Regions from separate parts of the Mesorhizobium sp. B3-1-6 genome, predicted to be linked through region 2. Evidence: riboswitches for the same ligand, from Rfam matches in the RefSeq annotation. Region 2 holds a riboswitch; the other holds the start of a gene.
The links. Region 2 has a riboswitch for thiamine pyrophosphate ahead of thiB (thiamine ABC transporter substrate binding subunit). Riboswitches for the same ligand answer to the same signal wherever they lie in the genome.
Positions count from the first base shown of each region.

Region 1 (6,058 bases), on a different contig from region 2:
TGCAGCAGGTTCCGGACGTCCAGTACCGCTATGCGGTCGTCAATGACCATACGGTGCTGATCGATCCCGGCACGCGCCGCGTTGTTCAGGTGATCGAGTAGATTAGTCCTGAAAGAGCCCGATCCTCTCCCCGGAGCATCGGGGAAGGATCGGGCTCTTCTCGTATCCGGGCATAAGGCCTAAGATAAACAGCGGTTTGGGAGGCAACGAAGCGCGGAAGGAGTCGTTGCCATGCATCATCCACACGTCGAATCACCTGACATTGCCCGCCAAGTCGACAGGCTGCTGGCCGAACGCGGCGATGGGCTGCTGTCGATCAAGCAGGCGGTCGCGCTGCTGCGCGAGCGCACCGGAACCGATCGTTCCGACGCCGACCTGGCCGGACTGATCGTCAAGAAGGCCGCGTATCTCGGCATCGCGGTGCTTTCCGACGAGAAGTGAGCCATCACCGGATATTGCTTCAAGATGCGTTTGCGCGCCGCGTCTACACCCAAGACGGCACGCGAAAATTCGGCTAATGTTTGGCTGGGGAACAGTCCCAAACCGTAGGAGGCGACAAAGTGACGGACGACAGGCACGAACGCATTCGCCAACGCGCGCACGAGATTTGGGAGCAGGCCGGCCGGCCTGAAGGCGCGCATATGGAGCACTGGGACCAGGCGACGGCCGAGATCGATGAGGCGGGCAGGCCGAAGAAAGCCGCCAAGAAGGCCGCTGCCGCCAAGGTCGAGAAGCCGAAGGCCGCGAAGGCGGAGAAGCCTGCTAAGGCCCCCAAGGCGCCACCCAAGTCGAAAGCCAAGGGCTGATCGCGTCCTAAAGGATTACGGGCAGTCGTCAGACCATCTGCCGCATAGTTGACCCACCGGCGACGGCGACCTGCAAAGCCGCGGCCTGCGCCAGCTGCGCGGGCCCACATCGGCGAGCCTGCCGGGCAGATCGCCCGGCATCGCTTGATATTAGAGAGTGTTAATAAGCCTCGACGCCACAGCTCCAAACCATCGGGGAATTACTGATCAGGTTGAACTGTTTACTGTAGCTGGGCTGCAATATGTGTTCAATAGATGAAATGCTCCCAGTAAAAGTCAGGCATTGAGCGGAAGGCGCAGTTGACTCCGCGCGCTCGCATGCGCCTTTTTCATGCGAGGCTTTCTCTCAACATCCAACTTCGGGGATCAGGCATGCGGGGTATCAACCGTGTCATTTCATTTGCGTTTCTAGCTGTGGCGGGCGGTCTCTCTGCGCCTTGCCAGGCGGCGCCGGTCGAGTACGTCAGGGTCTGCACGGCTTATGGCGCGCAATACTATTACAGTCCCGGCACCGCCACCTGTATCAATGCCAACACGGGCGAGACGCGCAGCTTGACGGAGGACGGTGTGGTCGACGGCAAGACGGCGTTGGCGAGCAAGGTCGACGACATTGACCGCCGCGTCCAGCGCGCCTTCGAGGGTGCATCGGTGGCCTCGGCGCTGGCCGGCCCGGACCTGGTGCAGGGCGAGCATTTCGGCGTGCGCGTCAACTGGGGCAATGCCGGTCAATCCAACGCCATGGGTGTCACCGGCGCGGCGGTTCTTGGCGAGGGCTTCATGTCTGGCGGCAACGGTCGGCTGGCCGGCGCCGCAGGCGTCGGCTTCTCCGGCAAGACGGTCGGCGGCAATGCCGGCCTGCAGTTCACCTGGTAAGCGCGACCGGGGGCAATCAATGTTCAGATATCTTCTTGCGCCGGCGATCCTCGGCGCGGCAACGCTCCTTGCGGCGCCATCCCAGGCGGCAGTCGCGTATGTCAAGATCTGCTCCGCCTATGGAGCCAATTACTACTATAGTCCGGGCACGGACACCTGCATCAATGCCCAGACTGGCGTGACCAAGAAGCAGGTCGACGACGGCAATGGCGGCGAGATGACCGAGGTCGGTAAGACGGCGCTCGCGGCCCACGTCGATGACATCGACAACCGCATCACGCGCGCCTTTGAGAACGCCTCGATCTCGGCCGCGCTCGCAGCGCCCGATCTCGTCCAGGGCGAGCATTTCGGTGTGCGCGTCAACTGGGGCAATGCCGGCTATGCCAATGCCTTCGGCATCACGGGCGCCGCGGTGCTGAGCGAGGGCTTCGACCATGGCGGCCGGCTGACCAGCACGCTCGGCATTGCCTTCGCCGGCAGCCAGATCGGCGGCAATGTGGGGCTGCAGTTCAGCTGGTAGGGGAGGCTACCGTCTCCCTTGCTTTCCGGCGTATTGCGCGACCGCGCAAATGAGGGCCAGCGCCGCCGTATCGCAGGCGGTCCGCGACGGCGACGGTCCCCTGGCGAAAAGCACCGCGTCCGCGACGGGGATCGTCAGGCCATGCTTTCTGGCGAATGACGTGACTTCGTAAGGCTGGTCGTCAGGCTGTATGCCGATGTCGATACGCTGGTCCATCAAACGAGTTCCTCCCTGGTACGCGGCTTTACCCTCCTTCGCCTGAGACGAATTTAACCACCCGCCGCTCAGCCGCGTCCACCAATTGCCAATTGTATGAAACGATGCATTTTTCGACGGGCGGCCCAAGGGTTGTAGGGGGAACTGCCTGCCTCACCACGCATCGCTCGACCGGGCAAACCTCATGCCGGCCGCGATCATCGCGCTTTCGCATTCGCTGATCAGCCTGAGATTGCGCAGATACCGCGCCACCGTCTCCGGGAGCCAGGCGGCGCAGGCCTCGACATAGGCGCGGCCATGCACCAGCGTGCCGGTCGAAAGCCGCTCGTCCTTCTCGGCGATCACCTTCAGATATTGCCGGATGAAACGGAATGTCATCGGCGATGTCCTGGTTGGCCATGCGCCAGGCGCCGGCGACGCGTTCGCGCTCGGCGAACGGCAATGGCGAGAGCAAAGGGCGGGAGAGGTCGGCGAAAGCGCCATGGTTCGCGGTATTCAAGCAAGTCCCCTCAAAGGAAGGGAAATATCGTACTTTATGTACGAAAAACAATCAAGCCGGATTCGTACAATTTGAACGACACTGCGGTTGCGATACCGCGTTATAAGAAATCTGCGAAAATCTTATAACCCGGCATCTCCCTTAGGGAGATGGGGCCCTTGGCTCAATTGGCCTCGCAAAAAAACCGCTTTCCCATTCGCTCGAACAGTGCTTTAACGCCGCCATCCACAGGGGTGCTCCGTACGGTCGGGGCTGAGATGGCGGCGGCAAGCCTCCGGACCCTAAAGCTGATCTGGATAATACCAGCGGAGCGAGGCGGGCCATGTTTTCCGGCGCACAGATTTCCCTTTATCCCATGGCTGACGATTTCGTCGGCGTCATCCTTGGCGCGTTGGGCGCGCTCGATCCTTACCGCGACAGGCTGAGGATCGAGACCGACGATATCTCGACGCTGCTGGTCGGGCCGCCCGAAGTGCTTTTTCCCGCCATGCGCGACCTGTTCGTCGCGGCGGCGAAGAGCGGCAAGCACTGCGTGCTGTCGGCCGCGGTCTCGCGCGGCTGCCCCGGCGAGCCGGACGACCCGATCTGCCGCTCTGATGAGATCGGCGGCCCGGCGATTCCGCTCGATGAACGCAAACTCGCGGCGCGCCGCGCCGTCGAGGCGACGCCCTCGACCGACCAGCCGGTGGCGGCGCAATTCTCGCTCTATGTGATGGGCACCGGCGACCACATGGACGAGATCTATGGCTGCATCGACTTCCTGAAAAACTCCGGCGTCTTCGACCGCTCGAAGAATTTTTGCACCAGGCTGCGCGGCGATGCCGGCGCGGTGTTCGCCACGCTCGCCGAAGCCTTCTGCCGCTTCGGCCCCGGCGCGGGCCACGTGACGCTCGACATAACGATTTCGGCGAACAGCCCGACCGCGGTTTGAGCCGCGTAGCGCTGCCGAGGTGGATGTGATGGCTGTTTCGTTCGGTTCTACGCCGCAAGAAGAGCCTTCGGCGATTGGCGAAAGCCGGGATGCCGTCCAATCTCCCCCCTTGCTGGGGAGATGCCCGGCAGGGCAGAGGGGGGTGCTGTCCCGCCAGCCTGTCAGTCGTTCGCGCCCTGTCGCGCAAGAGCTAGAAGCCGGCGTTCCTTCACACCCCCCTCTGGCCTGCCGGCCGCAAGGGGGGAGATCAGCCCTTGCTTCCGCCTTCGCCAGGATCTCCCCCGCCGCCATCGCTTTCGCTCTTCTCCTCATCGCCTGGGAGTTCTACGCCCGCCTCGGTGGCATCGCGTCCACCGTGCTCCCCGCGCCCTCGCGCGTGCTGGCGCAAGCCTGGGAGAACCGCTCGGCACTTGCCGACAACACGCTGCCCACCATCCGCGCCACGTTGGCGGGCTTTGCCTGCTCGCTCGTTGCCGCCTTCATCCTCTCGGCGCTGGTCGACTTCCTGGCCCCGTTGCGCCGGGCGCTGTTCCCGCTGCTGATCGCCAGCCAGACGTTGCCGCTGGTGGCGATCGCGCCGCTGGTGGTGCTGTGGTTCGGCTTCGGGCTGCTGCCAAAAATCCTGCTCGTGGCGCTGGTCACCTTCTTCCCGATGATGGTGGCGCTGGTCGAAGGCTATGCCGCCACGGCCAAGGAGATCAGCCAGATGCTCGCCGCGATGGGAGCAGGGCGCTGGCGCATCTTTTGGCTGGCGCGGCTGCCGTCGGCGCTGCCCTATTTCTTCGCCGGACTGCGCATCTCCATCACCTATGCCGTGGTGGGCGCCATCTTCGCCGAATATGCGGGCGCCGCGAAGGGGCTCGGCATCTACATGCTCAGCGCCAAGAACAATTTCCGCCCCGACCTGGTGCTTGCCGCCGTCGCGGTCAGCTCGGCGCTGACGCTGGCGCTGTTCGGCCTCGCCGTGCTCGTCCAGCGTCTCGCCATGCCCTGGGAAAATGCAGAGGGCGAAAGGGCGGGGCGCGACGGCGACAAGCCTGTCGGGGAGGGCCGGCCATGACCCGGCTCGAGCTCCGCGACGTGCGAAAGAACTTCGGCGCGCTCGAGGTTCTGGCCGGCGTCTCTCTCCATGTCGGCGCGGGCGAGTTCGTCTCGATCCTCGGTCCCTCCGGCGCCGGCAAGTCGACATTGTTCCAACTGCTCACCGGCGCGACCCGGGGCGAGGGCGAGATGCGCTTCGACGGCGCGCCGCTCGATGGCGCCCGCTTCGCCTTCATGCCGCAGCGCGACGCGCTGATGCCGTGGCGGCGCGTTATCGACAATGCGGCGCTGGGGCTCGAAGTGCAGGGCATGAAGCGGCGCGCGGCGCGCGAGCGCGTGGCGCCGTTGTTCGCCGAATTCGGCCTTGCCGGCTTCGAGCGCGCCTGGCCGGCCGAACTGTCCGGCGGCATGCGCCAGCGCGCCGCGCTCCTGCGCACCGTGGTGCAGCAGCGCGACATGCTTTTGCTCGACGAGCCGTTCGGCGCGCTCGACGCGCTCACCCGCGCCGCCATGCAGCGCTGGCTGGAGACGATGTGGCGAAACCATCGCTGGACGGCGCTGCTCATCACCCATGACGTGCGCGAAGCAGTGCTTCTGTCCGACCGTATCTATGTGCTTTCGGCGCGGCCCGCGCGCGTGGTGCGTGAGGTGGCCGTGCCACTCCCGCGCCCGCGCACCGAGAGCGCGGCGCTTGCCCGCGAGGCCGCGGCGATCGAGGCAGGCATCCTCGACACGCTGCTTGGCCAGTCCGATCCGAATTTCCGACCATCCGATGGAGAATTGAAATGACCGATCTGACCCGCCGCCAGGCGCTGTTTCTGGCCGCCGGCTTGCCTCTTGCCGGGGCTGTCACGCACGCCCGTGCCGCCACCCCGCAAAAGATCACGGTCGCGCTCGACTGGACCGTCAACACCAACCACATCGGCCTGTTCGTCGCCCGCGACAAAGGCTTCTATCGCGACGCCGGCCTTGACGTCGAAATCCTGCCCTATGGCGATACCGGCTCCGGCACGCTGGTAGCCAACCGTGTCGCCGATTTCGGCATTTCCGGCTCGCTCGGCCTGTTCACCCAGAAGAGTGCTGGCGCCGACCTGAAGGCCGTCTACGCCGTCGTCCAGTCGGAGACCGGCCGCGTCGTCTTCAACGCCGACCGCGCGGCGATCAAGAGCCCG
Region 1 covers NZ_VFTM01000017.1:3,044-9,101, forward strand. The annotation lists gene FJ414_RS16340 (DUF1236 domain-containing protein) at 1-101, shown strand, start outside; gene FJ414_RS16345 (hypothetical protein) at 232-441, shown strand; gene FJ414_RS16350 (DUF2934 domain-containing protein) at 561-806, shown strand; gene FJ414_RS16355 (porin) at 1,179-1,679, shown strand; gene FJ414_RS16360 (porin) at 1,699-2,199, shown strand; gene FJ414_RS16365 (hypothetical protein) at 2,206-2,415, opposite strand; gene FJ414_RS16370 (hypothetical protein) at 2,569-2,793, opposite strand; TPP riboswitch at 3,134-3,246, shown strand; gene FJ414_RS16375 (YkoF family thiamine/hydroxymethylpyrimidine-binding protein) at 3,237-3,845, shown strand; gene FJ414_RS16380 (ABC transporter permease) at 4,120-4,905, shown strand; gene FJ414_RS16385 (ABC transporter ATP-binding protein) at 4,902-5,675, shown strand; gene FJ414_RS16390 (ABC transporter substrate-binding protein) at 5,672-6,058, shown strand, end outside.
Region 1: another riboswitch for thiamine pyrophosphate. It lies ahead of FJ414_RS16375 (YkoF family thiamine/hydroxymethylpyrimidine-binding protein); the one in region 2 lies ahead of thiB (thiamine ABC transporter substrate binding subunit).

Region 2 (6,058 bases):
GGGCCAGAAGCAGGCGCGCGCGCTCGCCGCCGGAAAGCTCGCGCACCGGCGTGCGCGCCTGCTCCGGCTTGAACAGGAAATCCTTCATGTAGGAGACGACATGGCGCTGCTCGCCATTGACAACAAGGTTCTCACCGCGCCCGTCGGTGAGGTAATGCGCCAGCGTCTCGGCCGGGTCGACGGCCTCGCGCTTCTGGTCGAGCGTCGCGATCTCCAGATTGACGCCGAGCCGCACGGTGCCGGCATCCGGCGCCAGCTCGCCGGTCAGCATCTTCAACAATGTCGTCTTGCCGGCGCCGTTCGGGCCGACCAGGCCGACGCGGTCGCCGCGCTGGATGCGGGTCGAGAAACCCTTGACCACGGTGAGCTCGCCAAAGCTCTTGTCGATGCCCTTGGCCTCGATCACCAGCTTGCCGGATTCGGCTGCATCGCTCGCCACCATGGTGGCAGTGCCTTCGGCGCCGCGATGGCTGCGGAAGCGCTGGCGCATGGTCTGCAACTCGCCGAGGCGACGCATGTTGCGCTTGCGCCTGGCGGTCACGCCATAGCGCAGCCAGTGCTCCTCGCGCACGATCTGGCGGCCGAGCTTGTGCTGCTCGCGCTCTTCTTCTTCCAGCACTTGGTCGCGCCATTCCTCGAAATGGGCAAAGCCCTTGTCCAGCCGCCGCGTCTGGCCGCGATCGAGCCAGACGGTGGCGCGCGTGACGCGCTCGAGGAAGCGGCGGTCATGCGAGATCAGGATGACGGCGGAGGAGGTGCGGGCGAGTTCCTCTTCCAGCCATTCGATGACCGACAGGTCGAGATGGTTGGTCGGCTCGTCGAGCAGGAGGATATCGGGCTCCGGCGCCATGACGCGGGCAAGCGCGGCGCGGCGCGCCTCGCCGCCGGAAAGGTCGTTCGGACGCTCCTCGCCGGTAAGGCCGAGATGCTCCATCAGATAGGTGGCGCGATGCGGATCGTCGGCCGGGCCGAGGCCCGCCTCGACATAGGCGCGCACGTCGGCGAAGCCGTCCATATCCGGCATCTGCGGCAGATAGCGGACGGTCGCCGAAGGCTGGCGAAACACCTCGCCGTCCTGCGGCTCGATCATGCCGGCGGCGATCTTGAGCAGCGTCGACTTGCCGGAGCCGTTGCGGCCGACCAGCGCGATCTTCTCGCCTGCGGATGCGCTGAGCGCCGCGCCGTCGAGCAGCGGGGTGCCGCCGAAGGTCAGTTTAATGCCGTCGAGATTGAGGAGTGGCGGCGCCATGTCAGCTTTCTGGAAGAGGATAGGGGTGGGCCAGAAGCAGCGCCCGGCCGCGCTCCAGCGCGATGCCGAGCCGCCCTTTGACCTCGTTTGATATAGTGAGCGAGGAGCCGAACGCCACCTCGACGCGGTCGAGCGGCCATTTCGCGCCGGTCACCGTCAGGCCGGCGAGCTCGGAGAAGCCGAGCACCGAAAACAAGGTGCCGTCGTCATAGTCGAAGCTGGCCTTGCCAGGCAGGATGGGAACGCCTTCCTGCGCGCCGCTGGTCAGCAAGACCTCGGTGCCGGCCTCTGCCAGCCGAAGCGCAAGCGCCAGGTGCAAGAAAGCATGGTCGGCGCGCTTGCCGCCGAAGGCGCCGGCCAGCACCAGGCTGGTGGCGCCACGCTTAAGCGCTTCCGCTATGGCGAGCTCGCCATCGGTCATGTCCTTCTCGGCCGGGAAGACGTTTCGCGGAACGGCGGCGAGATCATCCGACAGATTGGCAGGCACCGAGTCGAAATCGCCGACCCACAGCTCCGGCACCAGTCCAAGCATGCGGGCATGGCCGATGCCGGCATCGGCGGCGATGATGCGCGAAGCTTCGATCTGGCGTTCGAGCCGGGGCGTGCGAATAAGCTCGCCGCCAAGCAGGATGGTGAATGTGCCCATGGCCGTGGCCCTTACCAGCCCTCCAAGCGAAACGGAAGCCGGACGGCCCGCGCTTCGGTTGCGCGCCTGCTGTCCGAACATCAGCTGCCCGGCAAACTTCCGCTTGCGCGCCGCTTCGGCGGGGCCTATCTGTCGAAACGCTCTAACGGGGTGCCGGACGTGATCCGGCTGAGAGGCGATCAAGCCAACCCGCTGAACCTGATCCGGTTTGTACCGGCGGAGGGATTAGACGTTTCGGACCATCCGGCGCCTCAATCCTTGTCACTCGAACGAAGGAGGCGCCGATGCGCTCGATACTGTCCCGTCTAGTTCTGGCAACCGGTCTCGTCTCGCTTCTGGCGAGCGTCGCGCCTGCAGAGGCAAAGGACAAGCTCACCGTCTATACCTATGAGAGCTTCACCGCCGACTGGGGGCCCGGCCCGGCGGTGAAGAAGGAATTCGAGGCCGAATGCGGCTGCGATCTCGAATTCGTCTCGGTCGCGGACGGCGTCGCCCTGCTCAACCGCGTCAAGCTGGAAGGCGCCGGCACCAAGGCCGACATCGTGCTCGGCCTCGACACCAACCTGACGGCGGATGCCAAGGCGAGCGGCCTGTTCGCGCCGCATGGCGAAGTCTCCGGCATCAACGTGCCTGGCGGCTGGAGCGACGACACTTTTGTCCCCTTCGATTATGGCTATTTCGCCGTCGTCTATGACACACAAAAACTGAAGACACCGCCCAAGAGCCTGAAGGACCTGGTGGAGGGCGCCGGCACGGACAAGATCGTCATCCAGGATCCGCGCACCTCGACGCCCGGCCTAGGCCTGCTCTTGTGGGTGAAGTCCGTCTATGGCGACAAGGCGCCGGAGGCCTGGGCAAAGCTCAAGACGAAGGTGCTGACGGTGACGCCGGGCTGGAGCGAGGCCTATGGCCTGTTCACCAAGGGCGAGGCGCCGATGGTGCTCTCCTACACCACCTCGCCGGCCTATCACATGGTGGCCGAGAACACCGAGCGCTACCAGGCGGCCTCTTTCGAGGAAGGCGAGTACCTGCAAATCGAGGTTGCCGGCATCACCACGACGGGCGCCAAGAACCCGCTGGCGCAAAAGTTCATCGCCTTCATGACCGGGCCGAAATTCCAGGACGTCATTCCGGAGACCAACTGGATGTTCCCGGCCGGCAAGACCGACAAGCCACTCAACCCGGCCTTCGACAAATTGGTCAAGCCGACCAAGACCTTGCTGTTCAGCCCGCAGGAAGTGGCTGCCAACCGCAAGGCCTGGGTGGATGAGTGGCTTGCGGTGATGAGCAAGTAGGACGTCTCGGTTATTATCCTTCCGCGATGATCGCTCTACGGCGCCCCCCTCTGTCCTGCCGGACATCTCCCCCTCTAGGGGGGAGATTGGCTGTCACGCCGGCCTTCGCCAATCTCCGGCGTTGCAGGATCGAGCGCGGCGTCGAAGTTGCTAATCTCCCCCCTAGAGGGGGAGATGTCCGGCAGGACAGAGGGGGGCGCGAAGGAACGCGGCATTTGCCGAATTCCACCAAGGTGCGACGTGCAAGCCGCCGCGCACCCTGACTCCCGCATCAACGCTGGCGTCATCGCCCTTGCCGCCATCGGCTTCCTCATTGGCGGCGCCTTCGCCGGCCTTGTCCTCGAAGGCGCGCAGGATCTCTCCGGCGCTGCCGCCGCCTTCGACGGCTACCTCCTGCGCGTCGCACGCTTCACGCTGTGGCAGGCGGCTCTGTCGACGCTGCTGTCGGTCGCGCCGGCGCTGCTGGTCGCGCGCGCTTTGTCGAGACATCCGACCTTTCCCGGGCGTCGCCTGATCTTGCAGCTGTTCACCGTGCCGCTGGCCTTGCCGGCGATCGTCGCCGCGCTCGGCATATTGGCGCTCTATGGACGGGCGGGGTATCTTGCCGGCGTCTTCGCCGAACTTGGCGGTGGGAATTGGCCGGGGATCTACGGCCTCTCCGGCATCCTTGTCGCGCATGTCTTCTTCAACCTGCCCCTGGCCACGCGCCTCTTCCTCGAGGCGCTGGGCACCGTTCCCGCCGACCAGTGGCGGCTGGCGAGTCAGCTCGGCATGGGCGCCTGGCCGGCCTTCCGGCTGATCGAATGGCCGGTGCTGCGCGCGGCCCTGCCGGGGATCGCCGGGCTGGTCTTCATGCTCTGCATAACCTCCTTCACCATCGTGCTTACGCTGGGCGGCGGTCCGGCCGCGACGACGCTGGAGGTCGCCATCTACCAGGCGCTGCGCTTCGATTTCGATCCCGCGCGCGCCGTGGTGCTGACGCTGCTGCAGATCGCGCTCACCTTCGTCGTGGTCGTCGCGCTCACGCGGCTCGGCGCCAACACGGTTGGCGATGCCAATCTGCCGGTGGCGCCACGCCGCTACCTTTCGGCGGGACGGACCGAAAGCGTGCTGAACGCCGGCCTCATCGCGCTGGCCCTGCTGTTCGTCGCCGGGCCGATGGTGGCGACCGTGCTTTCAGGCCTTCAGGCCGACCTCGGCCGATTGGCGGGTGAAGCGGCGGTGCGTCGCGCGACGCTCACCAGCGCGGGCCTCGCCCTGCTTGCGGCGTTGCTCAGCGTGACATTGTCGCTGGCGCTGATCGCGGCGCGGCGCGCGCTGGCCCTGCGGCGCCGGGCAGGCGGCGCCATGGGCCTGCTCGAACATGCCGCCGACACCGGCGCCGGCTTCGTGCTGGTCGTGCCGCCAATCGTGCTTGGCGCCGGCTGGTTCCTGGCGCTGCGCCACGTCACCGATGTCTTCGCCGTCGCGCCGGCCATGGTCGTCGCCGTCAACGCGGTGATGGCGATGCCCTTCGCCATCCGCGCCATTCGCCCGGCCTATGACGCGGCGAGCGAGCGCCACGAGCGGCTTTGCCTGGCGCTCGGCATATCCGGCTGGACCCGGCTCGGCCTGATCGACTGGCCGTCGCTCAGGCGGCCCCTGGCCACCGGCTTTGCCTTCGCCATGGCGCTGTCGCTCGGCGATCTCGGCGTGATCGCGCTGTTCGGCAGCGATTCCGTGCAGACCTTGCCCTATCTGCTTTTGGCGCGCATGGGCAGCTACCGGACAGCCGACGCAGCGGGACTTGCCTTGCTGCTCGGCCTCGTCTGTCTGATGTTGGTGGTCGCCGCCGACTGGCTGGGGCGGGAAGGAAAGTCATGACGACGAGCATCGATGGCGCCGCGCAAAAGGGCCTCGCCGTCGCGCTGGAGGGCGTCTCGTTCAGCTATGGCGAATCCTCCTTCAGTTTCGACGCCGAATTCGCGGCCGGCAGGATCACCGCCATCATGGGGCCGAGCGGCTCCGGCAAGTCGACGCTGCTCAATCTGATAGCCGGCTTCGAAACGCCCGATGCGGGCAAGGTGCTGATCGGCGGCGCCGATCTCGGCAACACGCCGCCTTCGGCGCGGCCGGTGTCGATGGTGTTCCAGGAAAACAATTTGTTCGCGCATCTTTCGGTCGAAGCCAATGTCGGGCTCGGCCGCTCGCCGTCGCTCAAACTCGGCGATGCCGATCGCGCCGCCGTCGCCGAGGCGCTGGCGCGGGTCGGTCTTGCGGGCAAGGAAAGGCGGCTGCCGCGCGAGCTTTCCGGCGGCGAGCGGCAGCGCGTGGCGCTGGCGCGGGTGCTGCTGCGCGACCGGCCAGTCTTGCTGCTCGACGAACCTTTCGCGTCGCTCGGCCCGGCGCTGCGCGACGACATGCTCGACCTTATGGCCGGCATCCATGCCGAGCGCGAAATGACGGTGCTGTTCGTCACGCATCAGCCGGAAGATGCGCGCCGCATCGGCCAGGACGTGGCTTTTCTCGACGAAGGCACGATCGCGGCAACCGGGCCGGCGGATGATTTCTTCGATCGGTCTGGACCGGACGCCTTCCGGCGCTATATCGGCGATCGAGGCGGCACCGTTGCCGGATCACAACATATTGCCTGGAAGCGGACATAATTTACGGCCAAACCGGCAACGGGCGATCCGGCGTTTGCTTGCCTTGTCCGGGGGAGTGTGGCTAGGTCCGGCCATGCTGGTCCGGCTGGGCCGCGATTTGCCGAAAGAGTTCGAAAGGAAGCCGATCTGTCGACCGGCGCTGAGAAGGTTTGGATGAGGCCGCTGGCACGATTTCTCGCGCTGGCGAGCGTTGCCGTGCTGGCCAGCTGCCAGATGTTCACGC
Region 2 covers NZ_VFTM01000020.1:66,899-72,956, reverse strand. The annotation lists gene FJ414_RS18740 (ABC-F family ATP-binding cassette domain-containing protein) at 1-1,249, opposite strand, end outside; gene FJ414_RS18735 (thiamine diphosphokinase) at 1,251-1,895, opposite strand; TPP riboswitch at 2,032-2,137, shown strand; gene thiB (thiamine ABC transporter substrate binding subunit) at 2,180-3,190, shown strand; gene thiP (thiamine/thiamine pyrophosphate ABC transporter permease) at 3,431-5,053, shown strand; gene thiQ (thiamine ABC transporter ATP-binding protein) at 5,050-5,835, shown strand; gene FJ414_RS18710 (M48 family metalloprotease) at 5,989-6,058, shown strand, end outside.